DNA from 4 places in the Pseudoalteromonas sp. APC 3358 genome. Region 1 is predicted to be linked to each of the others. Evidence: predicted binding sites of a transcription regulator. Region 1 holds the regulator's gene; each other region holds the start of a gene.

Region 1 (7,584 bases):
TAAGCCAGCGCCTACACTGGTGTTATATCGCCAATGTAAATTACGTTCTGTAATATTACTACGAAGTGCTTTATACCAAGTAGTCGGTGCTGTTCCAGCGTATTTATTAGCACTAATTAAATGACAGTTTCTATCTACAAAGTCTGGATATAACAAGCTAAATTGTTCACTTGCGGTAATATCAATTACAATTTTATGCTCGTAATCGAGCTCATTTATAGCATTCAGTAAATCTGCAGATTGATAGCTATTTGCCTCATGCTGCCATTGAGTTTTCCATTGCTGTGTATTAATACCACTTGCATTAAACAGCATTTTTTTAGAGCGAATTAGACCGACTAATTTAATACTAAAGTCATCCGATAAACGCTCAAATTGTGCCGATAACTGTTTAATGAAAACGTCGCCAACGTTACCAAGCCCCGCAACTATAATTGCGATTTCTTGGCCTTTATTAATTAGCTTATCGTGTAAGTCACTTTGTATATCACTATCTATAAATTGATCGGTAAGCAATAAAGCATAGCCAGTATCTTGATGGACAAAACGAGGTTTTATGCTGTGGAGTTTTAATAAATCTAATGCTTGTAAGCTTAATGTATTAACGTCTTGCTCAGGCGCTACAATTGCACAACCGTTTAAATTTGACTCGCTAATATTTGCCCTACCCGCAAAATAATTAATAACCAGATAAGTTTGTGCTGCAGGTACTACTAAATACACTTCACCATTATGGTTAAAGTGATGAAGGCTATGCTGAATAAGCTGACTAACACTTGCAACTTCACCTTCACTTAATCCTTCAACCATTAATAGGTCAACATTTTGCAACGTGGTTATAAAACGCTTTTTCTTCGCTGAACCTTCTTTGACTATATCTGTTGGACTTGCTTGTACGTCAAAACTACTGCGAACAGCTAGCTTAATATCTGTGTTTTTAAGTGGCGATAGTGTTTTTGCATGTAATACAGGGTTACCCAAACGAGCTAATAAATTAGCTTGCCCACGGCAAATTTTGCCGTATTTAATCGCTTTTTTTACCTTGCGAGGATCAGTGCTATACACTCCCTGTGTATCAGTCCAAATACATACTTGCTTAGCATTGCAATAATTTGCAAGTAGTGTTGCACTGTAGTCACTGCCATTTCGGCCAAGCGTTACTGTCTCGCCTTTGATATCTGCGGCAATAAACCCAGTAACAACATTTATTTTATTAGGCAAAATTAACTGCCCACATTGCTGCGCATTTTGCGCATGCATTAATTCGCCATCATTTAAGGTAAAAAGAGTACGTGCATCTTGAGCGCATGCCTCAATATTTAGCTGCTGTAAATAAGTAGCGAGTAAACGTGCTGACCACAGTTCGCCATGTGCAAGCAATGCAGCCTCTTTTAGCTGCTCAGCTTGAGCAAGTTCTGCAATATAGCTAAGTTCGATACTTAGTGTTTTAAGTGCACTTCGTTTTAAATCGGCTTCTAATAGCTGCTCTATTAAATCACTTTGATGGTTATTTAACTGCAGTAAAATATCAGCGACTGCTTGAGTATCTTGTTTTTGATAGCTTTGCCAAAGTAATACTAGCGTATCGGTTGTCTTACCCGCAGCCGATACCACAACACAGTCGCCCGTCTGAGTATGCCCAATAATTATTTTAGCTACGCTTTGATAGCGCTCACTTGAGCTTAAGCTTGAACCACCAAATTTATGTACACAATTGACCATATTAATCACCAAAGCGCCGGACGGGCTGCACTTAATTTAACGTTACCACCAGGAGTGCCTGCTCCTTTGCCTACACGGCCAACATTTTTATTTTGCCCTGGTTTTACAAGTTCAAACACTCGTTCAAAATCAGCGACTAAATCGTGTATATCTTCAATACCTACCGAAATACGAATAAGCGTATCGCCCACACCCGCTTCTAAACGTGCTGTTGCCTCCATACCTGCGTGCGTCATAGTTGCAGGGTGACAAATTAAGCTCTCTACGCCACCTAGTGACTCAGCTAAACTAAACGTTTTAAGGCTAGTTAAAAATGCCGCAGCGTCGTTTATATCGCCTTTAATATCAAAACTCACCATGCCACCAAAACCAAGTTGCTGTGCTTTAGCCAGCTCATGTTGAGGATGTGACTCAAGACCTGGGTAGTAAACTTGGCTTACATATTCAGAGCTTTCAAGATACTTAGCTATTGCCAGTGCATTTTCTTGATGCTGCCTTAGGCGCACATTTAAAGTACGTAAACCACGAAGCGTTAAATAGCTATCAAAAGGCGCACCCGTAATACCAATGTTATTAGCCCACCAAGCAAGCTCATCGCCTAACTCTTGTGTTGCGGCAATAACAGCGCCGCCTACTACATCTGAGTGTCCGTTAATGTATTTAGTGGTTGAATGCACCACAATATCTACACCAAACTTAAGAGGATTTTGTAAAGCAGGTGACAAAAACGTGTTATCTGCAGCCACCAATGCACCGCATTGCTTAGCCACATCGGTAACCGCTTTAATATCTGTTAAACGAAGTACTGGGTTACTTGGGGTTTCTATCCAAATAAGCTTAGGTTTAATTACTAAAATTTGTTGAAGACTTTCTTCTTTTGTTAAATCTAATATTTCGAGCTTTAGTAGTCCGCGTTTTTGTAAAGATGTAAATAAACGATAGCTGCCACCATAACAATCATGTGGAATTACTAACGTATCGTCACTATTAAGTAGCTGAGTAGCTAAATGCACGGCAGCCATGCCTGTAGCTGTAATTATGCCACGAGCGCCACCTTCAAGCTTAGCAAGCGTCTCAGCTAAAATATCACGATTAGGATTACCGCTACGACCATAATCATACTCACGCTTAGTATCAAAGTCGGCAAACGAATAAGTAGTCGATAAATAAATTGGCGGTACCACCGCACCATGATGTTTATCAGCATCAACGCCGTTACGTACAGCAATGGTCGCTTTGTTTTTTTCGCTCATATTCGTCACCTGATTAATTTGGATGTTTAGACGTCTAAAAGAGTAAGTTATCCGTTTTGATAAGTCAAAGTATTTTAAAGCTCTAGATGGCTAAAAGTAGAAGGGGCCTCTGCGAATAACACATTTTAGCTCACAAAAGTGTGCTTATCTTTACACCTACAATAGGCTTATTAAGATAGATCGGTATCTATTATTTGACTATCTTTTTTAAATCGATAGAATTTCACGCATATTTACACGCTTTTTATACCGTGTGAGAAATTAATAATCTGAGGCAACGATACATCTTATGGCTAAATGGAATGGTGAGTATATTCACCCATACGCAGAACACGGTAAAAAATCAGAGCAAGTTAAAAAGATCACCGTTTCGATCCCGCTAAATGTATTAAAGGTATTAACTGACGAACGTACACGTCGTCAAATCAATAACCTTCGCCATGCTACAAATAGTGAATTGCTATGTGAGGCATTTTTGCATGCTTTTACTGGCCAACCTTTACCAAATGACGATGACTTACGTAAAGATAACGCCGAAAAAGTACCAGAAGAAGTTAAAAAAATAATGCAAGAAATGGGTCTAGAAGTACCCGTTTTAAACGAAGAATAAATATTACAAAGACAAAAAAACCTCAGTAATTACTGAGGTTTTTTTATGTCTAAATTTTATTGCATAGCTCTACTGTATAGATTTACTGCATATAGTTTTCAGGTAGCTCAATTTGTGCAACACCTGACTCAATAGCAGCAAGTGCAACAGCTCTTGCTATACGCGGCAGTAAACGTGGATCCATTGGTTTTGGAATAATATACTGCGCACCAAATTCTAGTTTATCTACTCCAGCGGCTTTTAAAACTTCTGCAGGTACTGGCTCTTTGGCAATACTTCGAATAGCATCTACTGCAGCAATTTTCATTTCATCGTTAATAGCGCTTGCACGTACATCAAGCGCACCACGGAAAATAAACGGGAAACATAAAACATTATTAACTTGGTTAGGGTAATCAGAGCGCCCTGTTGCCATGATTAAATCGTTGCGTGCGCCGTGCGCAAGTGCAGGATCAATCTCAGGATCTGGGTTTGAACATGCAAACACAACTGGTTTTGCAGCCATTAGCTTTAAATCTTCAGCCGCTAATAAGTTAGGGCCAGAAACACCCACAAATACATCCGCATCTGCAATTACATCTTGCAATGTACGCTTATCGGTATTGTTAGCAAAAAGCTGTTTATATTCATTTAAGTCATCGCGGCGGGTATGAATAACACCTTTGCGGTCAAGCATATAAATGTGTTCACGCAGTGCACCACACTTAATTAACAGCTCCATACACGCAACAGCGGCAGCGCCTGCACCTAAACATACAATAATTGCATCTTCAATTGACTTACCTTGTACTTCTAGCGCATTTAACATACCAGCAGCCGTTACAATGGCAGTACCGTGTTGATCGTCATGAAAAACAGGAATACTACAACGCTCTATTAATGCTTTTTCTATTTCAAAACACTCTGGTGCTTTAATATCTTCAAGGTTAATACCACCGAATGTGTCGGCAATGTTGGCAACCGTATTAATAAAGTCTTCTGTTGTTTTGTGCTTAACTTCAATATCGATAGAATCAAGCCCTGCAAAACGTTTAAACAATAACGCTTTACCTTCCATTACAGGCTTAGACGCTAAAGGACCTAAATTACCAAGGCCTAGAATTGCAGTACCATTAGTAATAACCGCAACCATGTTACCTTTACCAGTATATTTATAAGCATTTGCAGGATCTGCAGCTATTTCACGTACAGGTTCGGCAACACCTGGGCTATACGCAAGTGCAAGATCATGAGCCGTTTCAGCTGGTTTTGTAAGCTCAATGCTAATTTTACCTGGTACGGGATGTGAGTGGTAATGTAGTGCTTGTTCACGAAAGTCAGACATAACGCGATGGTATCCTGCAATTTAAGTTAAAGTGAGAGATGGAGTCTTGGGGTACGATACCCTTATTATTTTTAAATTCCAAGCAATATCAGGTCTATCCTGTTATATGCTATATCCTATAATTTTAAGAGGTTTTTCAGTAACTTTGCAGGATTATATCAACATTTAATAAATAAAAATTCACCTAAAAAGTAAGTTTTAAGGTGCTTTTATGCCTATCAAAATCTTATAAAATGTATACTTAAAGTATCAGCATAAACTTAGAATAACAGCCTACTACCCTACTTTAAAAACAGATAAGCCCACGTTAGATGCTTTTATCAACCTAGTTAAAAATTGTACTATTTAAAATATAGAGAATATCTATCGATTTGTCTGTAAAGGATTATGCATACTCAGAATAAGAATAGGAAATAGTTATGCAAAAGGAGGGGATAGTTAAAATCAACGAAATAATACCAATCTGCTTATATATGGGGTCTATTTAACGTTAAGAAAATTACGCTAGAACTAGGCAAAAATTTTTGTATCTAGTTGTTCTAAATAAAAAATTTTTAACGATGTTATAGTGCAATTTAATTCGTTAAATTGCTCAAAGATTTATGTAGGTTAGTTTAAGATAATAAATAACAAATTTTAGGCACAAAAAAAGCACCCTAAGGTGCTTTTTTTAACTAAACAGCAATAATTACTTCTTGCTGGCAAGTGCACCGAAGCGCTTGTTGAAGCGATCAACACGTCCGCCAGTGTCTAAAACTTTTTGCTTACCAGTGTAAAACGGGTGACACGCAGAACATACGTCTAAGTGAATGTCTTTACAAAGAGTTGAGCTAGTTTCGAATTTATTTCCACATGAACATGTTGCAGAAATTACTTCGTACTTAGGGTGAATACCTTCTTTCATAGGAACCTCTAGTTAAGGCCGCATCGCTCTCCAAACCCGGAGTTTGGCACCATACGTCGTTAAAACAAATTTGTTGGTGGCGGATTTTATCCAACAACCTCCCCCCACACAAGTATTTATTTATATTTTTGCCAAAAAAGTGAACAATCTCTGTCTCAAGCGCTATTGCTAGTAGGTTTTTAGCGTTATTTTTAGTACATTACAGCATTAATTTTACGGGTTGAGTTGTTATGAGTTTTGTTGAAGTTGCTATTAAAGTCCCACTTCCACGCACCTTTGATTATAAAATAGAAGAACAGCTCAGTGGCTTATCAACTCCTTTACTACCTGGCATGCGGGTTTTGGTACCTTTTGGTAATCAAAAAAAAGTAGCGGTTGTTTTGGGTATTAAAAGCAGTACCGACGTCCCTTTAAATAAAATTAAAAATATTATAGAGGTAATAGACGACGCCCCTATTTTAAGTGCCCAGCATTTAGAACTCCTTAGCTTTACTGCCCGCTATTATTGCTACCCATTAGGCGAAACTATTCATATAGCGCTACCTGGTGCACTTCGCCAAGGTGAATCGCCTGATAAAACCAGTATTAATATGGTTGCCCTGACAGAAAAAGGTGCAAAAGTACCGTCGTTAAAAGCTAAAACACAGCTCAACCTATTAAAGCAGTTATCGCAATCAGGTAAGTCATCATTAACTGAGTTAAAAGCACTGGGCTTTAGTAAAAAAACAATAGATAGCTTAATAGATAAAGAACTCATAACACAAACTATTGAGCACGATAACCAATGGCAAAGTGTTGCTCCAACCGTCGGTAGTAAACCAGTACTAAATAAAGAACAAGCGGTTGCTTGCACAGCTATAAATCAAAGTACTGGCTTTAGCAGCTTCTTATTAGAAGGCGTAACGGGCAGCGGTAAAACCGAAGTGTATTTACAGTGCCTAGAAGAAGTACTCAAACGTGGCGAGCAAGCCCTCGTACTCGTGCCCGAAATCGGCCTAACACCACAAACCGTAAACCGTTTCCGCCGCCGCTTTCCTGATACACCCATTATGCTTTGGCACTCAGCACTTACTGACAACGAACGTTTACAAACATGGCGTTTTTGCGAAAAAGGCAGTTGCGCGATAGTTATTGGCACGCGTTCGAGTATTTTTCTACCATTTTTAAAACTCGGTATGATTGTTGTTGATGAAGAACACGACTCGTCATTTAAACAACAAGATACCCTTCGTTACCATGCTCGTGATTTAGCCGCTTACAGAGCTTTTCAGCATAAAATCCCGCTTATATTAGGCAGCGCCACACCCGCGCTTGAAACACTACACAAAGCAATTAATAACAAATACCAGCTATTAAGTTTAACCGAGCGTGCACAAACAGCGACTGACAACCAGTTTAAGTTACTCGATATGAAAGGTCAGCCCGACCAAGCAGGTATTGCACATGCAAGCCTTGCTACTATGCGTCAGCACTTAAATCGCGGTAAACAGGTTATGGTATTTTTAAATCGCCGAGGTTTCTCACCCACCCTTATTTGCCATGAGTGCGGTTGGTTGAGCGAGTGTAAACGATGCAGTACCAGCGCTACATTTCATAAAGCGATTGGGCAAATGATCTGTCATCACTGTGGCGACCAGTACCCTGTCCCTCACCAATGCCCTGACTGTGGAAGTACGCAAATATTTCCTAACGGTAAAGGCACAGAGCAAATTGAAGAGTTTTTATCGACCGAATTCCCTGATACACCTGTTACTCGTATAGACCGCGATTC
Region 2 (7,584 bases), on a different contig from region 1:
CCCATTAAAGCGACCATAAAGCTAAGCATGGCAAGTTCATACGGTGAAGGGCCTACATAGTCAGCAGGTGCCATTGGGCCGTTACTAAATGCAATGGCAAGGGCAATCAAAGTAGCGAGCGTAAGCAGCCCCATAATGCCTTTGGCAACGTTATCTAGCGCTTTAAAGTGTCCAAGTAGCAATATAACTAAACATACACCCAGCAGCATCCAACAAAGCAAGGTTACTTCAATAACAATAGGTAAGGCGTAATGCAGCAGGCTTGCAGTAAGTAGTAATACGCCGGCGGTATTAACAACAGCGGCAACAATGTTTAAGCCAATAAAACTGTAGAAGTAAAACGGGCCTTTGCTTTTATAGCCCTCCACTAGGCTATTTTTAGTGGCGAGTGTGTATTCCATACCAAAGCGAAAAAACGGGTACTTTAAAACATTAACAACGAGGATAAGCCAAAATAATTGCCAGCCAAATATTGCCCCAGCTTGCGTAGAGGCAACTAGGTGAGATCCGCCAATAGCGGCTGTTGCCATGAGTATTCCAGGCCCAAGCGCACCTAGTCGAGACTTCCATACTGCTTTTGTTGTGTGCATTAATTTCTCAAAATATGTGTGTTGTGTGTTCTTTTTATTAATTTTTATAATTAATAAACTGCAAGAACGCATAACTTACCTAAATTACAGGCAATAAAAAAGAGCCATACGGCTCTTTTTTACAATACTTTGTGACTAAATTTTATTTAAGATCCATCTCTTGGATGATCTCGTGTGCGATTTCAGGTGTAGTGCTAACAGGCTTTTCGTGTAAGTTTGCTTTTATCTGCCCTTTTCGATGTTTTAGTGCTGCATCGAGTTTTTTAGCTGCACTTGCAATGGCAGGGTACATAACTTCGTTTTCCCCTTTTACCGATATGCGCGTGCCTTCATAATTAGTGCTAATTTCAGCTTGGATTTTATGATGTTCTTTAGACAAAATAATTTCGAGTGCAATAAGCGATGGGAAATGGCTCTCGATTTTTGAAAATTTTTCGTTGATGTGCTCTCTAATAGAGTCAGTAACTTCAACATGGTGACCAGAAAGATTAATTTTCATAGGGTATCCTTTTATTTGTTACCTCATAAATAGTATTGGGGGCTATTTAGATTAACACAAGGAAAAAAGAGAGATATTTGAGGTTTATTTGCGGTTTTTGGTGATTTAAATCATGAGTTGCGCAAAGTTTATGCAAAGCCCATAGTGCATGGGCTTTCAGACGTCTAGCTGTACTGATTAATCTGTGTACGAACAACAGTAGTCAGCAAAATCAGATACTTTTACTTTAAAGCTTACATTTGCATCAACATTAAACGATTCACCCGCGTTAAATGTTTTCCACTCACTTGCACCTGGTAATAAAATATCCCATTGGCCAGCTAAAAGCTCCATGCACTCTTTTTGGTTTGTATCAAAAACAAACTCACCTGGTTGCATAAAACCTAACGTTTTCGCTTCGCCATCACCTAAAATAACGGTACGGCTCGACACTTTTCCGTCAAAATATACATTGGCTTTTTTTACTACACTCACGTTATCGAACTTTGGCATTTTTAGCTCCTGCTATTAATTTAAGATTTTTATTTATAAATTTTATCGCACTACCTTGCCTGATAGCTTACTTTCTTGCAAGGAAAGCTGCATTGATCAAGGTGAAGTTGCTTCATGTAAGGGCATAAAAAAACCCGCAACATGTGCGGGTTTTTCAATTACTTACTTTATTTAATCAAAGCGATTAAAAAAGCTCGTTTGCTTTGCTTACAATGTTTGCCACTGTAAAACCAAAGTGCTCAAACAGCTCGCCTGCAGGTGCTGACTCACCAAAGGTAGTCATACCTACTACTGCGCCGTTTAGGCCTACGTACTTGTACCAGTAGTCAGCAATACCAGCTTCTACTGCTACGCGGCGTGAAACAGATGCCGGTAATACGCTTTCTTTGTATGCTGCGCTTTGATCTTCAAAGGCATCAGTACATGGCATAGATACAACACGTACCTTTTTACCTTGGCTGCGTAGTTCGCTTGCTGAATCTTGTGCTAGTTGCACTTCAGAGCCCGTTGCAATGAAAATGATCTCTGGGTTGCCGTCACAGCTAAGGATGTAACCACCCTTTTTAACGTCACTTAATTGCTGTGCGTCACGTGCTTGTTGCTCAAGACCTTGGCGAGTAAAGATTAACGATGTAGGACCGTCTTTACGCTCAATAGCTTGTTGCCATGCAATTGCCGACTCAACTTGGTCACATGGACGCCAGTTGTATAAGTTAGGCGTTAAACGCATGCTTGCAATTTGCTCTACTGGTTGGTGAGTTGGACCATCTTCACCTAAACCAATTGAATCGTGCGTGTATACAAAAATGCTTGGTTGCTTCATTAATGCAGCCATACGTACAGCATTTTTTGCATATTCAACAAACATTAAGAACGTAGCACCGTAAGGAATAAAGCCTTTATGAAGGGCAATACCATTCATAATTGCCGACATACCAAACTCACGTACACCGTAGTAAATGTAGTTACCGCTTGCATCATCGCGTGTTAAACCTTTAGAGCCATCCCAAATTGTTAAGTTTGAGCCTGCTAAATCGGCTGAACCACCCATAAATTCTGGTAATAACGGACCAAATGCGTTTAATGCATTTTGCGATGCTTTACGAGACGCTGGGTTTGCAGGGTTTGCTTGTAATTGCTCAATGTACGCTTGAGATTTTTCAGCCCAATCGCCAGGCAGTTCGTTATTAATACGACGCTTATATTCAGCTGCAAGCTCTGGGTATGCTTTTGCGTATGCTGCAAATTTTTCGTCCCAGCTTGATTCAAGCTGTTGACCTTTTTCTTTGCCATCCCACTGTGCGTAAATATCATCAGGAATTTCGAAAGCATCGCCAGTCCAACCTAAAAATTCGCGAGACGCTTTAATTTCGTCATCACCTAGTGGTGCACCGTGACAATCGTGGCTACCAGATTTATTAGGTGAGCCGTAACCAATAATTGTTTTACAACAAATTAGTGAAGGCTTGTCGGTAACGCTTTTTGCTTCTGCTATTGCAGCACTTACAGCATCGCTATCGTGGCCATCAACACCACTAACTACATGCCAACCGTATGCTTTAAAGCGAGCTGGCGTGTCATCTGTAAACCAACCTTCTACTTCGCCATCGATTGAAATGCCGTTGTCATCCCAAAATGCAACAAGTTTACCCAGACCTAATGTGCCTGCAAGTGAACCTGCTTCATGAGAAATACCTTCCATAAGGCAGCCATCGCCCATAAATGCATAGGTAAAGTGATCAACAATATCGTGACCTTCACGGTTAAACTGTGCAGCTAGCGCTTTTTCAGCAATTGCCATACCTACGGCATTTGTGATCCCTTGACCTAATGGACCCGTAGTAGTTTCGATTCCCGGTGCATAACCATATTCAGGGTGACCTGGTGTTTTAGAATGCATTTGACGGAAGTTTTTAATTTCGTCCAGTGGTAAGTCGTAACCACTTAGGTGCAATAGAGAATAGATAAGCATTGAACCGTGGCCGTTTGAAAGAATAAATCTGTCACGGTCAGCCCACTCTGGATTCGTTGGGTTATGTTTTAGATAATCGCGCCATAATACTTCTGCGATATCAGCCATGCCCATAGGGGCTCCAGGGTGACCAGATTTGGCCTTTTGTACTGCGTCCATTGACAAGACGCGAATAGCATTTGCAAGTTCTTTGCGAGATGGCATGAATTCTCCTACCTTTATGTGTATTTGCGCGGGTATTTATGTGTTTGTTTATGCACCCAAGTAACTTGGGTTCGTTTATACCGACCATTCTTACTTATTGTGGGGGCTGTGTGCAATTAAAAACCCTATAAAAGTGAGGCATTATGAATATTTTTTAAGACCAAAAAGTTATTAGTAATTTTATTTAGACGTCTAGGCGTAAAAACACTATGCAAGGTGTTTTGTTTTCGATAAAATACGCCCCTTAATTTTTTAGCGCTAATACCGACGTTTGTGAAGCGCAATATTTGTGAGCAGAATTATAATGGCAAAACATTTATTTACTTCTGAATCAGTTTCTGAAGGTCATCCGGATAAAATCGCCGATCAAATCTCTGATGCGGTACTTGATGCTATCCTAGAGCAAGACTCTCATGCCCGTGTTGCATGCGAAACTTACGTAAAAACCGGTATGGTTATGGTTGGTGGTGAAATCACTACTAGCGCATGGGTTGATATCGAAGAAATTACACGTAAAACAATTCGTGACATTGGCTACACAAATTCAGACATGGGCTTTGATGCCGATTCATGTGCAATTTTAAACACTATTGGTAAACAGTCTCCTGACATTAACCAAGGTGTTGACCGTACTAGCCCAGAAGAGCAAGGCGCTGGCGACCAAGGCTTAATGTTTGGTTACGCATGTAACGAAACAGAAGTACTAATGCCTGCCCCAATTACTTACTCACACCGTTTAGTACAGCGCCAAGCTGAGGTTCGTAAAAGCGGCGAGCTTAACTGGTTACGTCCAGATGCAAAATCTCAAGTTACTTTTGCATACGAAAATGGCAAACCTGTAGGTATTGATGCTGTAGTGCTTTCTACTCAGCACAGCGAAGACATTTCGCAAAAAGATTTAGTAGAAGCGGTGATGGAAACAATCATCAAGCCGGTACTTCCTGCAGAACTTATCACAAGTGCAACTAAGTTTTTCATTAACCCAACAGGTCGCTTTGTAATTGGCGGACCAATGGGTGACTGTGGTTTAACTGGTCGTAAAATCATTGTAGATACATACGGTGGTATGGCTCGTCACGGTGGTGGTGCTTTCTCTGGTAAAGATCCATCAAAAGTTGACCGTTCAGCAGCATACGCTGCACGTTACGTTGCTAAAAACATTGTTGCTGCTGGTCTTGCTGACAAGTGTGAGCTACAAGTTTCTTACGCAATTGGTGTTGCAGAGCCTACTTCTATCAGCGTTGAAACGTTTGGTACAAGCAAGCTAGAAGAAAGCCGTTTAATCGAGCTTATTCGTGAACATTTTGACCTGCGCCCTTACGGCTTAATTCAAATGCTTGATTTAGAGCGCCCTATCTACCTTCCTACAGCGGCTTACGGCCACTTTGGTCGTGACGAATTCCCTTGGGAACGTACAGATAAAGCAGACGCACTTCGCGCAGCTGCTGGCCTTTAAGCCAAAATTGTTGTAGTAAATTAAAAACGGCCCTTTTAAGGGCCGTTTTTGCATCTAAAACTTATTCGCTATATTGTTTGTAGAGCGTCTACAAAATAACTATTAAATCGACCTCGAATTCTTTTGTACTTTAGGTATATACTCATTTCATTATAAAAGCTTTAGGGACAGTTAAATGGCCGATAACTTTCGCGTTATATTTGCAGGACTTGCCGATAACGTTGACATAAAAACAGCATGTACAAATTTAGCTGCAAAATTAAAAACGTCAGATGAAAAAGTAGCTCTTTTTTTTAAAGGTAAGCCGCTGTTTGCACCAAGCGATAAAGACAAAGCGTTAAAACAGGCTAAGTTACTAGCAGGCTTAGGCATTAAAAGTAAGCTTCAAGCTGTTTCAAACATCATTCAAAATGGCTCAACCCCTGCTGCAAATAACAACCAACGTGACGAACGTATTTTTGATGCACTCGATTACATCACTAGCAGCTTAATTCGCCTTGAAGAAAAGTTAGACGAGTTAGAGCAACGCCTTCCTGAAGCTCAATTAAAAGCACCAGACGAAAGTATTGACGAATGGCAAGGTGACGATCTAATGCTAGATGATGATTTAGCGCCTCCTAAAAAACGCAGCAACTTACTTTTATATTCATTGATTGCAACTGCCACAATTTTGCTAGTCGTACTGGTTGTTTTTTTAATTTTTCCCGATTTATTCTCTTTTTAAGAATGGCTAATTAATTTAATGAGTAATAAACGCGCAAAAATAAGAGCAGAAATTCGTAACACCCGTAAAAACTTGTCAAATAATCAGCAAATAATTGCTGCGCAATCGCTAAAAATGAATTTTATTCAACATTTAAAAAGCGAAAAAACAACGAATTCAAAGCATATTGCCATTTACTTAAGTAACGATGGGGAGCTAGACACTTCATTGTTAATTAAAGAGTTATGGAACTTAAACCATAAAGTTTACCTCCCTATAATACACCCCTTTAACGGGGCTAATTTACTCTTTCAACGTTATGAAAAAAACTCACCCATGAAGGCAAATCGCTATGGTATCTTGGAGCCTAAGCTGAATTGCTCTGAGATATGCCCATTACCAGCGCTTGATTACCTTCTTATGCCATTAGTTGCATTTGATAAACAAGGTAATCGCCTAGGAATGGGAGGTGGGTTTTACGACCGGACATTGGCGCGTTTGCACGAACAAAATTGGCAAAAACCACAACTAATTGGCCTTGCACATGAATGCCAAAAAGTTGAGGCCCTACCAATCGAGTCGTGGGATGTACCACTTAAAACCATTATCACCCCAGATAAAACATACTGTTGGTAACAATTAAATTTGATTACTAACCGCATATTTCTGACATACATGAGCACAAAGCAATGACACAAGATGAATTAAAAAAAGCAGCTGCTTGGGCAGCACTCGAGTTTGTAAAAGAAAACACTATTGTAGGTGTGGGTACAGGCTCTACTGTTAATCACTTTATTGATGCCCTTGGCTCAGTAAAGGACACTATTGTAGGCGCTGTATCAAGTTCAGAAGCCTCAACCGCGCGCCTACAAGCGTTAGGTATTGAAGTATTTGAGCTTAATAACGTTGCTGCTTTAGATGTATACGTTGACGGCGCTGACGAAATAAACGATCAAAACGAAATGATTAAAGGTGGCGGCGCAGCCCTTACTCGCGAAAAAATAGTAGCCGCTGTAGCTAAACAATTTGTGTGCATTGTAGATGACACCAAATTAGTAAAAACATTAGGCGACTTCCCGCTTCCGGTAGAAGTTATTCCAATGGCGCGCAGCTACGTTGCACGAGAATTATTAAAGCTTGGTGGTGACCCTGTTTATCGCCAAGGCGTAGTTACCGATAACGGTAACGTTATATTAGATGTATTTAACTTAAAAATTACCAATGCTAAACAACTTGAAGCACAAATAAATTCAATTGTTGGCGTAGTTACCAACGGCCTATTTGCAATACGTGGTGCTGATAAAGTGATTATCGGTACTAAAAATGGGCCACAAATTAAATAGGATGAGGTTATGAGTAAGGTATCGTTAGCAAAAGACAAAATTAAAATTCTCTTGCTTGAAGGTGTTCACCAAAGCGCTGTTGAAACGCTAAAACGTAACGGTTACAGCAATATCGACTACGTTAAAACATCCTTACCTGAGGACGAATTAAAAGAGCGCATTAAAGATGTTCACTTTGTAGGACTTCGTTCTCGTACTCATATTAACCAAGCCGTATTAGACTCAGCTGACAAGCTAGTTGCTGTTGGGTGTTTTTGTATTGGTACAAACCAAGTTGATTTAGATGCAGCACGCGAACGCGGTATTGCTGTATTTAACGCACCAT
Region 3 (7,584 bases), on a different contig from region 1:
CGGCGCCAATTAATACGCCCGCTCTAATTTTAGGATGACGATCACCCTGCTCATTACCTGTACCGCCAAGCGTTACAGATTGCAAAATTGATACGTTATCTTCAATTACTGCTGTTTCACCAATAACAATACCGGTTGCGTGGTCAAACATAATGCCTTTACCCACTTTACATGCTGGGTGAATATCGACCCCAAACACTTCAGAGTTACGGCTTTGAATAAAGCGCGCTAGCTCTTTGCGGTTTTGTTGCCACAAGCAATTAGCCAAACGGTGCGCCTGAATAGCATGAAAACCTTTTAGATTTAATATAACCGTAAGATAGGTTTCTGATGCAGGATCGCGGTCTTTTACCGCTTTAATATCCTCAGCAACAAAAGATAGCATACGGTCACATTTTACAAATGCTTGATCGAACAGCTCTCGGATAGTGAATGCCGATACCACCGCATCAGCCAACTTATTAGCAACAATAAAGCTCAATGCCGAACCTAAACAATCATGATTCAAAATGCATGAATAAACATGACTTGCTAATAATGGTTCACGTGTTACTACATCGTTAGCTTCGTCGCGAAGCTGTTGCCAAATTGCATGACGCATAATACTGCACTGCCTTAAGTTGATATAAAATAGCCTTTTCCCAAGTCTAACGGATTTAAAGCCTAAGGTGTTAATCCCTTAGTTATTTGTTCTGGTTATTAGATATAACTAGGGACGATTAACTCTTTGTTGCCTACACGGATGTAGATAAGAGGCGTGAGCAGGACGCGGAAGCTTTGTTCGGTTTTTACTTATTCTTACAGGGATGTAAGTCAGTAGAATAACGCAGGAGCAGTTATCGAGCCCACTAGGTTACAAACCTCGCGCCGCGATTAAATCGACCCTAGGTTGAACAAATTTCAATCCACAGAGTTCAACACGCCCTAGCACCCAGAAATGATATTTCAAATACGTACCCATTTTTTAGATTAAGTTATACGACAGTAGCTAAAATTAGCAATACATACTTAAAATATAGTAAATTAATAAAAATCAAAAGCTAGCAACATACGAAAGCTCACCTGTCATATGAAAGAATACGGACTGACGTACAGCTGACGGCGTAAAAAAACGCTAAATTAATTAGGATTTAAGCTAAGTTTGTTCATTATACCGAGCTAAGCTATATTTAGTTTTATTGATTTTTTACATAAACAAATAGAAATGAGGAATTCAAAATGAGTGATGACTCTGAATTAAAAAATAAAGAAAAGCGTGGAATAAATATATTACTTCTCATTAGTTTAATAATTATGATTATTGGTATTGCCATCAAAATATATGATGCGCGTTTCATTAATTAAAGGACCCTACTACAGAGTCATTAAAGATATAAAGTGCCCCATAAGTTAGGGCACTTTCCAACCATTAAAAACCACTTAAATTATTGAAATACTTTTTCAACTTTTACTACTTCAATATTTTTTGCAGGAATTGCTAATTTGTAATCAGCAATTACTTTATCCTCAGCAACTAGTTCCGCTGGTTTTTTTGTGTTGTAAACCATTGGTGAGGTTTGCTGCGATGCTAAACGTTTTTGCATATCAGCGCCGTCTGCGGTTATAAACACATAGTGAACATTGTCTGTTTGTAAGTTTTCTTTAATAACGCGATTAACATCAGCAAGCGTTAGCGTTTTAAGTTTGTTAGTTACGTAACTTACAAAGCTATCTGTGTTGTAAAATTCGCTATCAAGCGCGTAACCTAATTGGCGGTTTTGACTTGCCACCATTTGCGGCACAAAGTTAATTAAAAAGTTACGCGTAGCTTCAAAGTCGTCTTCGCTCATACCATTTTCAATTAGCTTATCTAGCTCAAACAAGGCGGTACGTGTTGCAAAGTGCGCATCGTTATTAGAGCGAAGTGGGCGTAACCACACTTGAAATATTTGCTCAGAGCGCCCTAGGTTTGCATCAGGCTTGGTTTGAAACATACCACGTGGAAAGTATTCAATGTATGCGTAATCGCCATAGTTCATGCCGCGAGTTTCACGAATGCGCTCATATAAAAAGCTGTTAGAACTACGGTGCTCACCAAAGTACGAACGCACAAGCCAAAGGGCTGTCCAGTCTTCGCTACTTCTTATTGTATCAATAGGAAAACCAAACGATACCGCAGTCGATTGTGCCGATTTTTCTACAATCGTTGCATGATGACCTTTAAGCACTGGTGCATCAGGAATACTTAAACGGCTTTGATCACCTTTTGGTAGCGTTGCAAAATCGCTCATTATTTTAGCTTTAAGTTTTGCAGGAACAGCCCCAATTAAACCAACCGTGAGTTTAGATTGCGTAAGCTCGCTGTTATAAAACGCTTTAATATCATCAAGGGTCAGCGCTTCTAAATCCGAAATATCACCATAGTTGTAGCTTTCGTAAGGGTGATTTTTGTAAAGCGCACTGTATAGAATTTCTTTACCTAGCTCTTCATCGTTAGATGCTTTCAAACCTGATTTAATACCGTCGATCATTTCTTTTTTAAGGCGCTTAAAGTCATCGTCTCTAAAACCTGGATTTAGTAATTGATCGCTCACAAGTGAATACCACTGCGCCGCATTATCTTTATGAATACGTCCTTGGAACGACAGCATTTCTTTATCTATTTGATAACCAAAGCTACCCGCAAGCGGATAAAGTGCTTTTTGAATATCTTTATAGCTTGTCGCCTCTGAGCCACCTTGTGCAAGCATAGCCGCAGTGAGCGCAGCAACACCTTTTTTGCCTTGTGGGTCGGCAGCCGCACCGGTATTGAATAAAAAGTTAACATCAATTAATGGCGAGCTATTCGTTTTATCAAGTACTTTAAATACAGGTGCCGCAGGTGCTTGTTCAAGCTTTGCAGTAAGCGCATTTAAATCAACTTCTTGCTCAAAACCTGGGGCTTTATCAAGTGCCGACATTGTTAATGTGGTACGTGCGTTATCAGTAAAGTATTTATTAGCAACGGCTTTAATATCTGCGCTGGTAATGTTATCTGCCGATTTATACAGCTGGTTTATAACCTCAGGATCGCGCTCAAAATGCATGTAGCTGGCAAGGGTTGATGCAATCGCTTGCGACGAGTCTAAGCCATTTATAAAGCTGTATTTAAGGTTCGATTTTAAATCACTCAACTTTTGCTCATCAACAAGCTCAGTGCGTGCTTTTGCATAAGTGCGGTTAATGGCATCGCGTGCAGTGGCTAAATCGTCTGCGTTTTCTACTTTAACAAATACGTGTAATAAACCCGGATCTTTAGTCTCAGGGTTATAAGTAAACATTTGGCTGGCAATTTGTTTGTCGACCACTAGCTCTTGATATAAATCTGAATTATTTGAAAAATAAAGCTGTGAGATTAAATCAAGTGCCGCTCTGTCTTTTTTAGCAGGCTCCCACGCAGCGCCTTTGTACGATACAAGTAACCAATGCCCTGGTAGCGCTTCATCTTGCTGGTGCAAATATTTTGGTGCTTGTTGAACAGGTTCTGCTTTAATGTCAGCAACATAGTTACCCTTTTTCCAGCTACCCCAATGCTTTTTAACCATTGCCATTGTTGCTTGTGGATCTACATCGCCCACAATAACAAGTGACACATACTCAGGTTTATAAAATTTAGCAAAAAACTCTTTACCGTACGCCATTTGATCAGGCATGGCTTCTATGTCTTTAAAAAACCCCATAGTGGTATGTTTATACGTGTGCTTATCAAACGCTTCTTCGCGTACAGCGCTTAATAATTTACGAATTGGACTCGCGTTGTTTTTTAAGTACTCACCTTTTACCGTTTGTGCTTCTGTTCTAAATTGCTCTTCGGTGTAAGTTAAGTTTTGAAAAATATCAGCTTCAAGTTCAAGTACTTTATCAAGATGCTGCTTTGAAAAGTTTAAATGGTAGTTTGTAAAATCGTTTGTTGTATAAGCGCGGTTATCAACACCTGAATTTTTTAATATGTCTGAGTACACATCTTCAGGGTATTTTTGTGAGCCTTTAAACATCATGTGTTCAAAAAAGTGAGCAAAGCCTGTTTTGCCCTCTTCAACTTCGTTACGCGATCCAACCGATACCGGAATTTGCAGCGACACTACATCAGGGTAATCGGTTTTAACAACCATGACACGTAAGCCGTTTTCTAGCTCTTCAATTAAATAATCTTGTGAAAAAACACGATCATCAGCTTTATTTACTTGTTCTTGTTGTGCTGTTGTTTGCGTGCTTTGGTTTTGTTGCATGGCGCAACCTGTTAACGCCAGCGATACCGCTAAGCTGGTTGCTAATAATTTAAATTTCATTGTTGTCCCTTTTTTAAATTGAGCAAATTTGTTGTCAGATTTAACTCTTTAATTATGCCCCAAAGCCAATAAATATAAGAGCCCCAAGGGAATTTATTATGTAAACAACTGTGTCAATTATAAATTATGGGAACAAGCACTATGAATAAACATCATGTTAGTTGAAAAACTTTCACTAAATAAATCTATCTAGACGTCTAAATGGCTGCTATATTAAATCCATCAAAACAAACTTAGCTGGAATGAGGATTATGGCTTTATCACTAAAAGAGAAGATAGTGGACACCAACCAAGGTGTTTATCTTATTGGTACTACCCCGCCTAAAATTGGCACCGATAAAGCGCAATTAAAAACCATTGCAGAAAAGCTATTAGGTCGCTTACACGAAATTGAATACGACGGCGTGATAATTTACGACATTCAAGACGAAAGCAGCCGAACTAATCAAGACCGCCCATTTGCGTTTAAACAAACCGTTGATCCGCGTGAATACAGCCATTTACTTCGTAATTTGTCTGCACAAGATGTGATTACTTATAAAAGTGTGGCGCAGCGTGGCGTAGGCGAATTTAAAGATTGGCTAAGTGAAACTAAAAACGACTACGATTTACAAAATGTTGTTTTAGTAGGTAGCCCGTCATCGATAGGCGATATAAAGCTAAGCCTGCCAGATGCGTATAAAGCGATGGCTGAGCAATCAGATGATTTCTTTTTAGGTGGCGTTACTATTGCCGAGCGCCATTCAAGTAAACGAAATGAGCACGAACGATTAATAGAAAAAACAGCACAAGGTTGTCAGTTTTTTATATCGCAAGCTGTTTACGATGCACAAGCGACTATAGAGCTAATTACTAGCTACGCACGTACATGTAAAGCACAGGGTATTACACCTCAACGTATTATATTAACGTTTACACCGTGCGGCGGCGAAAAAACCTTAGAGTTTATGCAATGGTTGGGTATCTCAGTACCAGAGGCAACGAAATGGCGCATGCTTGATGCAGACAATACATTAAGCGAATCAGTACGTATTTGCCGCGAAAACCTCGACTTAATACTTAAAAGCTGTGCGCATTTAGATGTACCGCTGGGCTTAAATATTGAAAGCTTAACAAACCGTAAAGAAGAAATTGACGCATCAATCAACTTATACCGTTTATTAAAAGCAATAATGGAATTAAACCTAGCTGAAAAGCTAATAGCTTAAAGGCGAGGTTAGAGCTAATTAACACCCTTCTTGGCAAGCCTAATGGCTTGCTTTTTTATGTCCGTACTTTGAAAAATGAATTAATAAATACAAGTAAAAATTTGCAGCTTAAGCTATTTATTGAAGCTGTTTTTGGTTATTACTCTCAAGCCTTTTTAAGGCAAACCCCATCAATGAGCACATAACACCAAAAATTATTCCCTCATTAGATATAAATCTAATGCTAGGGAACGTTTCAAATAAGCTTATTATTGCTAATGAAAAAATAAAACCTATCGCAGAAAAAACCAGCCAAATTTTTGTGGCATGAGTCATGACGAACTTCCTTTTATTATGCTTTTTTAGCGAGCTTATACGCTTGTTTATTTTTATACATTGCGTGGTCTGCATCATTTAATAGCGCTTCAAATGGCTGCTTTTGTTTATTAGTAAAACTATAACCAATACTGAGCGATAAATCGCAAACGTCTTCTTTGAGTAAGGCTTTTGAATACTCAGTCGAAATTTTATCCATGATGTAGTTAATTTTGCTTTTATCGCTTACTTGCATTACTGCAACAAACTCATCGCCACCTAAGCGCCCTACTATATCAGCATCTCTTAAATGCGTTTTTAGCGTATCTGCCAATATAATTAAGGCTTTGTCGCCCACTTCATGTCCGCAGGTGTCGTTTAATTTTTTAAAGTCGTTTATATCAATAAACAAACAACACACGTCAAAGCCTAAACGTAGCGCTAAGTTAAGTTTTTGCTGGGCTAATAAGTTGAGTGCTCGGCGATTATAAATATCTGTTAATGAGTCTAACATGGCTATTTCGCGCATTTGCTCATAGCTATACACAAGCGCTAGGTCGTCTTCAATCAAATCACGTAGTTGTTCTATGAGTTCAAAATATTCATCGGTATAGCTTGTTTTCTGAGTGTCTTTTAAGCATAGCGTGCCAAATACTTCGCCTTCAGGCCAATGAATAGGTAAACCTAGGTAGGATTCAACACCATCTTCAACTACTTCTGGTAGGGTGTTCCATGCATCGTTATTACTTGCATCATTAACATATAAAATATTTTTAGTTTCAGCAACGTACCGACAAAACAGAGGTGTTTGAGGAGGGAGTATAGGGTTGGTCTCAAAGTTAGATCCACCCTCGTTACTTCTAATAACAACGCGATAGCCTTTGCTTGTTGCCTGAACTATATAACCAGACGGGGCTGAAAAAAGCCCCGTTATAAGGTCGATTGTTTTTTGCCATTTATGCAAAGATATTTGGCCATCAATACCAGAAAATGCCCATTGATCAATTTCAAACATTGCTTTACCTCGGCTATTTAGTAGCTCCAGTATAGGCAAAAAAGCAAAGTAAAAGCTATTATTTACGACGTCTGCTTGGCTCTCTTTTACCAGTGATGCGTTTTTTATCGCGATCTTTTCGCGACTTGTTAGTATTTTTACGATTATCTTTTGGCTTTTTATTAGGATCTGGCTCGTAACCTTCTAACCACTGCGGCGTTAAACGCGTATCGAGTAGTACTTCAATTTCTTCTAGCAGCCATTGCTCATCAAGACTTACCAGCGACATAGCAAGTCCTTGTTCGCCAGCACGACCTGTACGGCCAATACGGTGCACGTAATCCTCGGCAATGTATGGTAGTTCAAAGTTAATTACGTATCTAAGTGTAGAAATATCTAAACCACGCGCAGCTACATCGGTTGCAACAAGTACGCGTGTAATACCTTCTTTAAAGTTTTGCAATGCACGGTCGCGTGCGCCTTGCGATTTGTCGCCATGGATTGATTCGGTTTTTAAACCGTCTTTACACATTTCTTTAGCAAGCTGATCAGCCATTTGTTTTGTGCGAGTAAAAATAAGCACTTGGCGCCAGTTTTTCATACCAATCATGTGCGATACAAGTTCGCGCTTACGATCCTCATCTACAGCGTAAATAACTTGCTCTACTTCAACGGCTGCTGAGTTACGTTTATCAACTTCAATTAGCTCTGGGTTTTTAAGTAACTTTTTACTGAGTTCAAACACGCTGTCATCAAACGTAGCTGAAAATAGTAAAGTTTG
Region 4 (7,584 bases), on a different contig from region 1:
GGTAAGTTTTGATAAGCCATGTACTCGCTGGGTATTAAATAAAACCATGTTAAGGGCTAAAAACCCGCATGCGAGTCAATTACGATTTATGCAAGCGCAGTCGCAGCTACATAATAAAAGCGTAGTTAGCATGACTTTTATTGAAGCCGTCTGCAGATACTTATACTCTCACCCAAGTGCTAATTTAGAGTGTACCGCAAAGCACTTTGCTATGAGCTCAGCTACATTTAAGCGCAGACTCAAACTCAATGGGGTACGCTTTTCAGCGTTAATAGATGAGCAAAATAAGCACAAAGCTATTTACCTACTTACTCTGTGCGCTAAACATAACGAACAAGTCGCTGAGCATTTAGCTTTTTACGATATACCTAACTTTCGGCGCGCCTTTAAACGCTGGACAGGCTTAACACCTAATCAGTTAAAAGCGCAATAAGTTACTCAGTTGCCATGTCGATGGAATGCAACAATGTTCGTGCCTTTAAATGTAGATTTGCGTCCTCTGGGTTTGACGTATTAGTCAGCCAAATTACATTACCTTCTTTATTTACAAACAATGTAGTAGGTGTGCCTCGTATACCTAATTGCTGTGCTATTGCATCGGCTTTTACGGCTGTTTTAAAAGTATAACCTCTGCCTGAAAGCGCTTTAGCGGGAGTAGCATCGTCATCTTCTTTAAAGCTCACGGCAATAACTTTTAAGCCCATATCATCAATTTTTTGAAGTGCTGGCTGAAGCTTTTTACAGTACGGACACCACGTTGCCCAAAAGTGTAAAACGTAAGGTTGACCTAATAAATCTTGAGTATTGAGCGGCGACCCATCAGCCATTTGTAAATTTAATGTAGGTAGCTTAGGGTATGTTTCTTGCGTGCTTTCTTCTTGCGAATAGCTTGTAAAGCTTATAAAAATTAGTGCGATGGCAATAAATAGTTGTTTCATAATATGTTCGTTCTTATTTTACATATTAAATAAGAACGAGAATTTAACATTTTTATTTCAAACTAAAAGCTAGCGGCTTGCTCAACAACAATAGCATGGCGTTTAGCGAGGCGAAGATGGTCTTTATCGTAGCCACCACCTATTACTGTAGCAACGGGTGTATTGTGTTCAAGGCAGCGTTTTAGCACTAAATGGTCGCGCTTAACTATGCCATCCCAGCTGATATCTAATTTACCCAAGCCATCGCCTTGCCAAATATCAACGCCAGCATCGTAAAGTACCAAGCTTGGGTTTAGCTCTTTAAGTAAATAACTCAAGGTGTCGTCAACTACGGCAAGGTATTCGTCGTCTTTCATATTATCGGCTAAGCCAATATCTAAATCGCTAGCGGACTTTCTAAAGGGGAAGTTTTTTTCACAATGGATAGAACAAGTATAAGCGTATGCTTGATGCTCTAACATTGCGGCTGTGCCATCACCTTGGTGCACGTCTAAATCAAAAATAAGTACGTTAGTTACTTCACCCGATTCAATTAAAGTTTGCGTGGTAAAGGCTAAATCATTAACCATGCAGTAGCCTGAGCCAAAATCGGTATGCGCATGGTGTGTACCACCGGCTAAGTGACACGCTATACCGTGTTTAAGTGCTAAACGAGCTGTTTGCAAAGTACCTTGAGGAGCTGTAAAGGTACGTGCCATAAGCTCTTTTGACCAAGGTAGGCCAATGCGGCGCATTGCTTTTTCATCTAAGCGGTTATTCCACAAATCGTGTATGTAATTTTCGCAGTGTATTAGCTCAAGTGGCTCTGGCGTGCCTAATATTGGCTCAACCAGGTTATCGCCAATCAAACCAAGCTCTGCAACATGCTGATATAAATGTGCAAACTTACTCATTGCAAAACGATGCTTTGGATCGAAATTAAACGAGTAGTTAGGGTGATACACCAAAGGTAAATGTGGATTTAAAGTCATGCTTACACAAGTTGAAAAGTTTGCACCATGGTAATCAACTAATCCAAATGAGTCTATTCTTGCGTGTCGTGAATCAACATAGCGAGTTCGCGATGTAATAGTTCGTCATCAGCTAAGTTTAGCTCTATTAAACGCTTTAAATAAGTAATGCTGTCTATATCAATATGGTGGCATTTTAAACCAATATGATCCGCTTCTATATGGCACACCACAACCTCCATTTTTATTTCTATTTCGCTTTGAGGCAGCGAAAAACGCAGAACAGCTTGGCTATTTTGGTTGCCAATAAAAGCATCACATTTAGTGATTAATGCGCCATGCAAAGATACATCAAGTAATTTACATGGGTATTGGTGATCATTAAAAATCACTTGTGCATCGGTTGAAAATAAAACACGAGAAAACTGACGACGATTTTGCATAACCTAATTTAGCCTTACTATTTTTATAATAAATTAAGCATAGCGGGTAATTCTCTACATGCTAGCAGGATATGCTCCTGTAATGCTGGTGGCATAAAAAAGCCCCGCATAAATGCAGGGCTTAGTTTTACTGTAATAAATTAGCTACAGTAAATATTAACCAATTTTTTTGTACTTAATACGTTTAGGTTCAGTTGCTGCTGCACCTAGTGTCTTTTTAAGCCACTCTTCGTATTCAGTATAGTTACCATCAAAGAAGTTAATTTGACCTTCGTCGCGGTAATCTAAAATGTGCGTAGCAATACGGTCAAGGAACCAACGGTCATGCGAGATACACATTACACAACCAGGGAACTCTAAAATAGCGTTCTCTAGTGCGCGTAGTGTTTCAACGTCCAAGTCATTGGTTGGCTCATCGAGTAGTAACACATTGCCGCCAGCTTTTAATAACTTAGCAAGGTGTAAACGGTTACGCTCACCACCTGATAGGTCTTTAACAAACTTTTGCTGATCGTTACCTTTAAAGTTAAAGCGACTTACATACGCACGGCTTTGGAACTCAAAGTTACCAATTTTTAGTACGTCTTGACCGTCTGATATTTCTTGGAAAACAGTTTTGCTTTCGTCCATACCGTCGCGGAACTGATCAACAGTAGCAAGGTGTACGCTTTCGCCAACGGTAATGCTACCGCTGTCTTGCTTTTGCTCACCACTGATCATTTTAAACAGCGTTGATTTACCCGCGCCATTAGCACCAATAATGCCCACAATGGCACCTTTTGGCATGCTAAAGCTTAAATCGTCAATTAAAACGCGATCGCCAAAACTCTTACGAAGATTAGTTACTTCAAGCACTTGGTCGCCTAAACGCGGACCAGGTGGAATAAACATCTCGTTAGTTTCGTTACGTTTTTGGTAATCAGACTGCTGCATTTCAGTAAACTGAGCCATACGTGCTTTTGACTTAGCTTGGCGACCTTTAGGGTTTGAACGAACCCATTCAAGTTCTTGCGCAATTGATTTTTGACGTGCTTTTTCAGATTTTTGTTCTTGCTGTAAGCGCGCATCTTTTTGTTCAAGCCAAGAAGAGTAGTTACCTTCCCATGGAATACCTTCACCACGGTCAAGCTCCAATATCCAACCAGCTACATTATCAAGGAAGTAACGGTCATGCGTTACCGCCACAACAGTGCCTTCGTAATCGTGTAAGAAGCGCTCTAACCATGCAACCGACTCAGCATCCAAGTGGTTAGTTGGTTCATCGAGAATAAGCATGTCTGGTTTTTCAAGCAGTAATCGACATATAGCAACACGACGACGCTCACCACCTGAAAGGTGCTCAATTTTAGCATCCCATTCTGGTAGGCGAAGTGCATCAGCAGCACGCTCTAAAACGTTATCAATGTTGTGACCATCGTGCGCCTGAATAACAGCTTCAAGCTCGCCTTGCTCTTTTGCAAGTGCGTCAAAGTCAGCGTCTTCCATGGCGTATTCGTTATACACTTCGTCAAGACGTTTAAGTGCGTGTTTAACTTCGCCAACAGCTTCTTCAACAATTTCACGAACTGTTTTGCTTTCGTCTAAAACAGGCTCTTGCGGTAAATAACCAATTTTTGTACCAGGCTGAGGATGTGCATCACCTTCAAAATCTTGGTCAACACCGGCCATAATACGTAGCAACGTAGATTTACCAGAACCGTTTAAACCAAGCACACCAATTTTAGCGCCAGGAAAAAAGTGTAACGAAATATCTTTTAAGATAGTGCGCTTAGGTGGCACAACCTTAGATACTCGACTCATCGAGAATATAAATTTATCAGGTAAAACCATGGAGGAAAGCCTTCAAATAATAATAAAAATTTCAATGTTGTATTGTAGTGGCTGACAGGTGAAACAGTCAACGAATGGTGGGTTTTAAAGCACTAAAGCATGCTTGTAAGTAAAGTATAAAATCATGAATAAATTTCATTTAGACATCTATACATCTAGAGGTTGATATTTTTTACTTTCAGTTCATAATTAAGCTTCGGTTTTTATGAGCAGGAGTAAAGTATGCCAATTACAGTAAAAGACGAGTTGCCAGCAATTGCACGTTTACGTCAAGAAAACGTATTTGTAATGCCAAAAACACGTGCAAAAACGCAAGAGATACGCCCAATGCGTTTGGCTATTTTAAACTTAATGCCTAATAAAGTAGAAACCGAAGTTCAGTTTATTCGCTTGCTTGCCAACTCGCCTTTGCAAGTAAACGTAGAACTACTGCGTCTCGACACTCACCGCAGTAGCAGTAATTCAGAAGAGCACCTTGATACCTTTTATCGTTATTTTTCTGAGGTTAAAGACAACAATTACGATGCATTAATTGTAACCGGTGCGCCACTTGCGCATTTAGAATACGACGATGTAGCGTATTGGGATGAGTTAAAGGTCATTATAGATTGGGCTGAGCAACACGTTACCTCTACGTTATTTTCGTGCTGGGCAGCACATGCAGCGTTATATCACCGTTACAATTTAAAGCGTGATTTAAAAGACGACAAACTGTGTGGTGTATTTACCCACCAATGTTATTTTGATCACGGTGCACTGACTCGCGGGTTCGACGACACCTTTTTAGTACCGCACTCACGCTACGGCCACATTGATATAAATAAAATAAACGCCTGTGATGAGCTAGTTGTACTGGCTGGTTCTGAGCGAGTAGGGGCTTACTTACTTAAAAATAAATCGGGTAGCCAAGTGTTTATAACTGGTCACCCTGAGTACGACGCCGACTCGCTAAAAGCAGAATACGAGCGCGATTGTAAAAAAAGCCCTAATGCACCAAAACCCGAAAATTACTTTCCGGATGACGATGCAACCAAACAACCTTCAAAAACGTGGCAAAGCCATGCTTTTTTACTTTTTTCGAACTGGTTAAATTACTACGTGTACCAAACCACACCGTATGATATTAATTTAGTTAGCCAAGACGTGAGGACTAACAACTATGCCGAATAACGCTCCTACAAATAATAAGCAAGCCGAAATAAGCGCCGCATTAAAAGAACGCATTTTAATTTTAGATGGCGCTATGGGCACCATGATCCAAGATCATAAGCTAGAAGAAGAAGACTATCGCGGAGAGCGTTTTAAAGACTGGCATGTATTAATTAAAGGGAATAACGATTTATTAAGCCTAACCAAGCCCAATTTAATCACTGATATTCATCGTGGTTTTTTATCAGCGGGCGCCGATATTATCGAAACCAATACGTTTAACTCGACCACTATTTCGATGGAAGATTACGACATGGCAAGCCTAAGCCGTGAAATAAACCTAGAGTCGGCTAAATTAGCACGCGCCATTTGTGATGAATTTACGGCTAAAACGCCAGAAAAACCGCGTTATGTAGCCGGTGTTTTAGGGCCGACATCTAAAACGTGTTCAATTTCGCCAGACGTAAACGATCCGGGTTACCGAAATGTCACCTTTGATAAGCTGGTTACTGCGTATATTGAATCAACACTTGCATTAATGGAAGGCGGCGCCGATTTAATACTAATCGAAACTATATTCGATACCCTTAACGCAAAAGCCGCCTCGTTTGGCGTAGAAGAAGCCTTTGAGCAAGCAGGACGTAAATTACCAGTTATGATTTCGGGTACTATTACCGATGCCTCAGGCCGTACGCTTTCGGGGCAAACAACCGAAGCATTTTATAATTCTATTCGCCATATTAAGCCTATTTCGATTGGTTTAAACTGTGCGCTTGGCCCTGATTTACTGCGCCAGTATGTAGAAGAGTTATCGCGCGTGTGCGAAACCTTTACATCGGTACACCCTAATGCGGGCTTACCAAATGAGTTTGGTGAATACGACTTAGAAGCGGACGATATGGCAACCGAAATTATCGATTGGGGTAAATCGGGCTTTATTAATATAGTAGGCGGATGCTGTGGCACCACGCCTGCGCATATTCGCGCTTTTGCAAAAGGTTTAGCGGGCGTTAAACCACGCCAACTACCAGAGCTTGAAGTACGCATGCGTTTATCAGGCCTTGAAGCCTGTAACTTAAATTAAGGAGCCAGCATGACCCAACAAATAGCAGTATTTACTAATGTCGGCGAACGTACCAATGTAACGGGTTCTGCCATGTTTAAACGTTTAATCATGGAAGAAGACTTTGAAGCCGCGCTAACAGTGGCACGCGAACAAGTAGAAAATGGCGCACAGGTTATTGATATAAACATGGACGAAGCCATGTTGGACTCAAAAGCCGCCATGGTTAAGTTTTTAAACTTAATAGCCTCAGAGCCTGATATTTCTCGCGTACCAATTATGGTCGACTCCTCAAAATGGGAAGTAATAGAAGCAGGCTTAAAGTGTATTCAAGGCAAGGCGATTGTTAACTCAATATCGCTAAAAGAGGGCGAAGAGCCGTTTATTCGCCAAGCTAAAATAATAAAACGCTTTGGTGCAGCCGCTGTTGTAATGGCATTTGATACCGACGGACAAGCCGACACGGCAGACCGTAAGTTCGCAATATGTGCGCGCAGTTATAAAATATTGGTAGAAGACATTGGCTTTGCGCCAGAAGATATTATATTCGACCCTAATATATTTGCCGTAGCCACCGGTATTGAAGAGCACGATAACTACGCCGTAGAATTTATTGAAGGCACTCGCCGTATTAAGCAAAATTTGCCGCACTGTAAAGTGTCGGGCGGTGTATCAAATGTATCGTTTTCGTTTAGGGGTAATAACCCCGTACGTGAAGCCATTCACTCAGTGTTTTTATATCACGCTATTCAAGCTGGTATGGACATGGGTATTGTAAATGCGGGGCAACTAGCCGTTTACGATGATATACCAGAAGAACTACGTAAAGCCGTTACCGACGTAATACTTAATACCGACTCAGGCGCAGGTGAGCGTTTAGTAGAGCTTGCACCTAAGTATTCGGGTATGGCACAAGCCGAGCGAGTAGAAGATTTAGAGTGGCGCACATGGCCTGTTGCAAAACGCCTTGAGCACGCGCTTGTAAAAGGTATTACTACCTTTATAGATGAAGATACCGAAGAATGCCGCGCCGCAGCAGCTAAACCTATTCACGTAATTGAAGGGCCGTTAATGGACGGCATGAACGTAGTAGGCGACTTATTTGGCGCAGGTAAAATGTTTTTACCACAAGTTGTTAAGTCGGCGCGCGTAATGAAGCGAGCCGTAGCCTACCTAGACCCATACATTGAGCTTGAAAAAGAAGAAGGCTC

What was found. Region 1 encodes MetJ, which represses methionine synthesis genes. Its sites were predicted from a motif close to TAGACGTCTAGACGTCTA; they were not measured.
Region 2: metK (methionine adenosyltransferase) is a predicted target of MetJ. The motif match lies at 3,943-3,960, and genes of this name have one in related genera.
Region 3: QL995_RS03935 (methylenetetrahydrofolate reductase) is a predicted target of MetJ. The motif match lies at 4,498-4,515, and genes of this name have one in related genera.
Region 4: metA (homoserine O-succinyltransferase) is a predicted target of MetJ. The motif match lies at 4,302-4,319, and genes of this name have one in related genera.

The regions. Positions count from the first base shown of each region.
Region 1 is NZ_JASDCE010000011.1:103,430-111,013, forward strand. Features, by position in the region: gene metL (bifunctional aspartate kinase/homoserine dehydrogenase II) at 1-1,722, opposite strand, end outside; gene metB (cystathionine gamma-synthase) at 1,728-2,975, opposite strand; gene metJ (met regulon transcriptional regulator MetJ) at 3,265-3,585, shown strand; gene QL995_RS16400 (malic enzyme-like NAD(P)-binding protein) at 3,668-4,909, opposite strand; gene rpmE (50S ribosomal protein L31) at 5,598-5,813, opposite strand; gene priA (primosomal protein N') at 6,044-7,584, shown strand, end outside.
Region 2 is NZ_JASDCE010000003.1:437,198-444,781, forward strand. Features, by position in the region: gene QL995_RS07095 (divalent metal cation transporter) at 1-530, opposite strand, end outside; gene raiA (ribosome-associated translation inhibitor RaiA) at 733-1,089, opposite strand; gene QL995_RS07105 (pyrimidine/purine nucleoside phosphorylase) at 1,267-1,581, opposite strand; gene tkt (transketolase) at 1,766-3,757, opposite strand; gene metK (methionine adenosyltransferase) at 4,062-5,213, shown strand; gene QL995_RS07120 (hypothetical protein) at 5,389-5,937, shown strand; gene QL995_RS07125 (5-formyltetrahydrofolate cyclo-ligase) at 5,956-6,552, shown strand; gene rpiA (ribose-5-phosphate isomerase RpiA) at 6,606-7,259, shown strand; gene serA (phosphoglycerate dehydrogenase) at 7,269-7,584, shown strand, end outside.
Region 3 is NZ_JASDCE010000002.1:269,337-276,920, reverse strand. Features, by position in the region: gene cysE (serine O-acetyltransferase) at 1-601, opposite strand, end outside; gene QL995_RS03945 (hypothetical protein) at 1,219-1,344, shown strand; gene QL995_RS03940 (pitrilysin family protein) at 1,425-4,307, opposite strand; gene QL995_RS03935 (methylenetetrahydrofolate reductase) at 4,559-5,515, shown strand; gene QL995_RS03930 (hypothetical protein) at 5,633-5,830, opposite strand; gene QL995_RS03925 (sensor domain-containing diguanylate cyclase) at 5,847-6,824, opposite strand; gene QL995_RS03920 (DEAD/DEAH box helicase) at 6,883-7,584, opposite strand, start outside.
Region 4 is NZ_JASDCE010000003.1:327,080-334,663, reverse strand. Features, by position in the region: gene QL995_RS06645 (AraC family transcriptional regulator) at 1-433, shown strand, start outside; gene QL995_RS06640 (TlpA disulfide reductase family protein) at 435-938, opposite strand; gene QL995_RS06635 (histone deacetylase) at 1,001-1,909, opposite strand; gene QL995_RS06630 (PilZ domain-containing protein) at 1,963-2,331, opposite strand; gene ettA (energy-dependent translational throttle protein EttA) at 2,488-4,161, opposite strand; gene metA (homoserine O-succinyltransferase) at 4,384-5,331, shown strand; gene QL995_RS06615 (homocysteine S-methyltransferase family protein) at 5,321-6,394, shown strand; gene metH (methionine synthase) at 6,404-7,584, shown strand, end outside.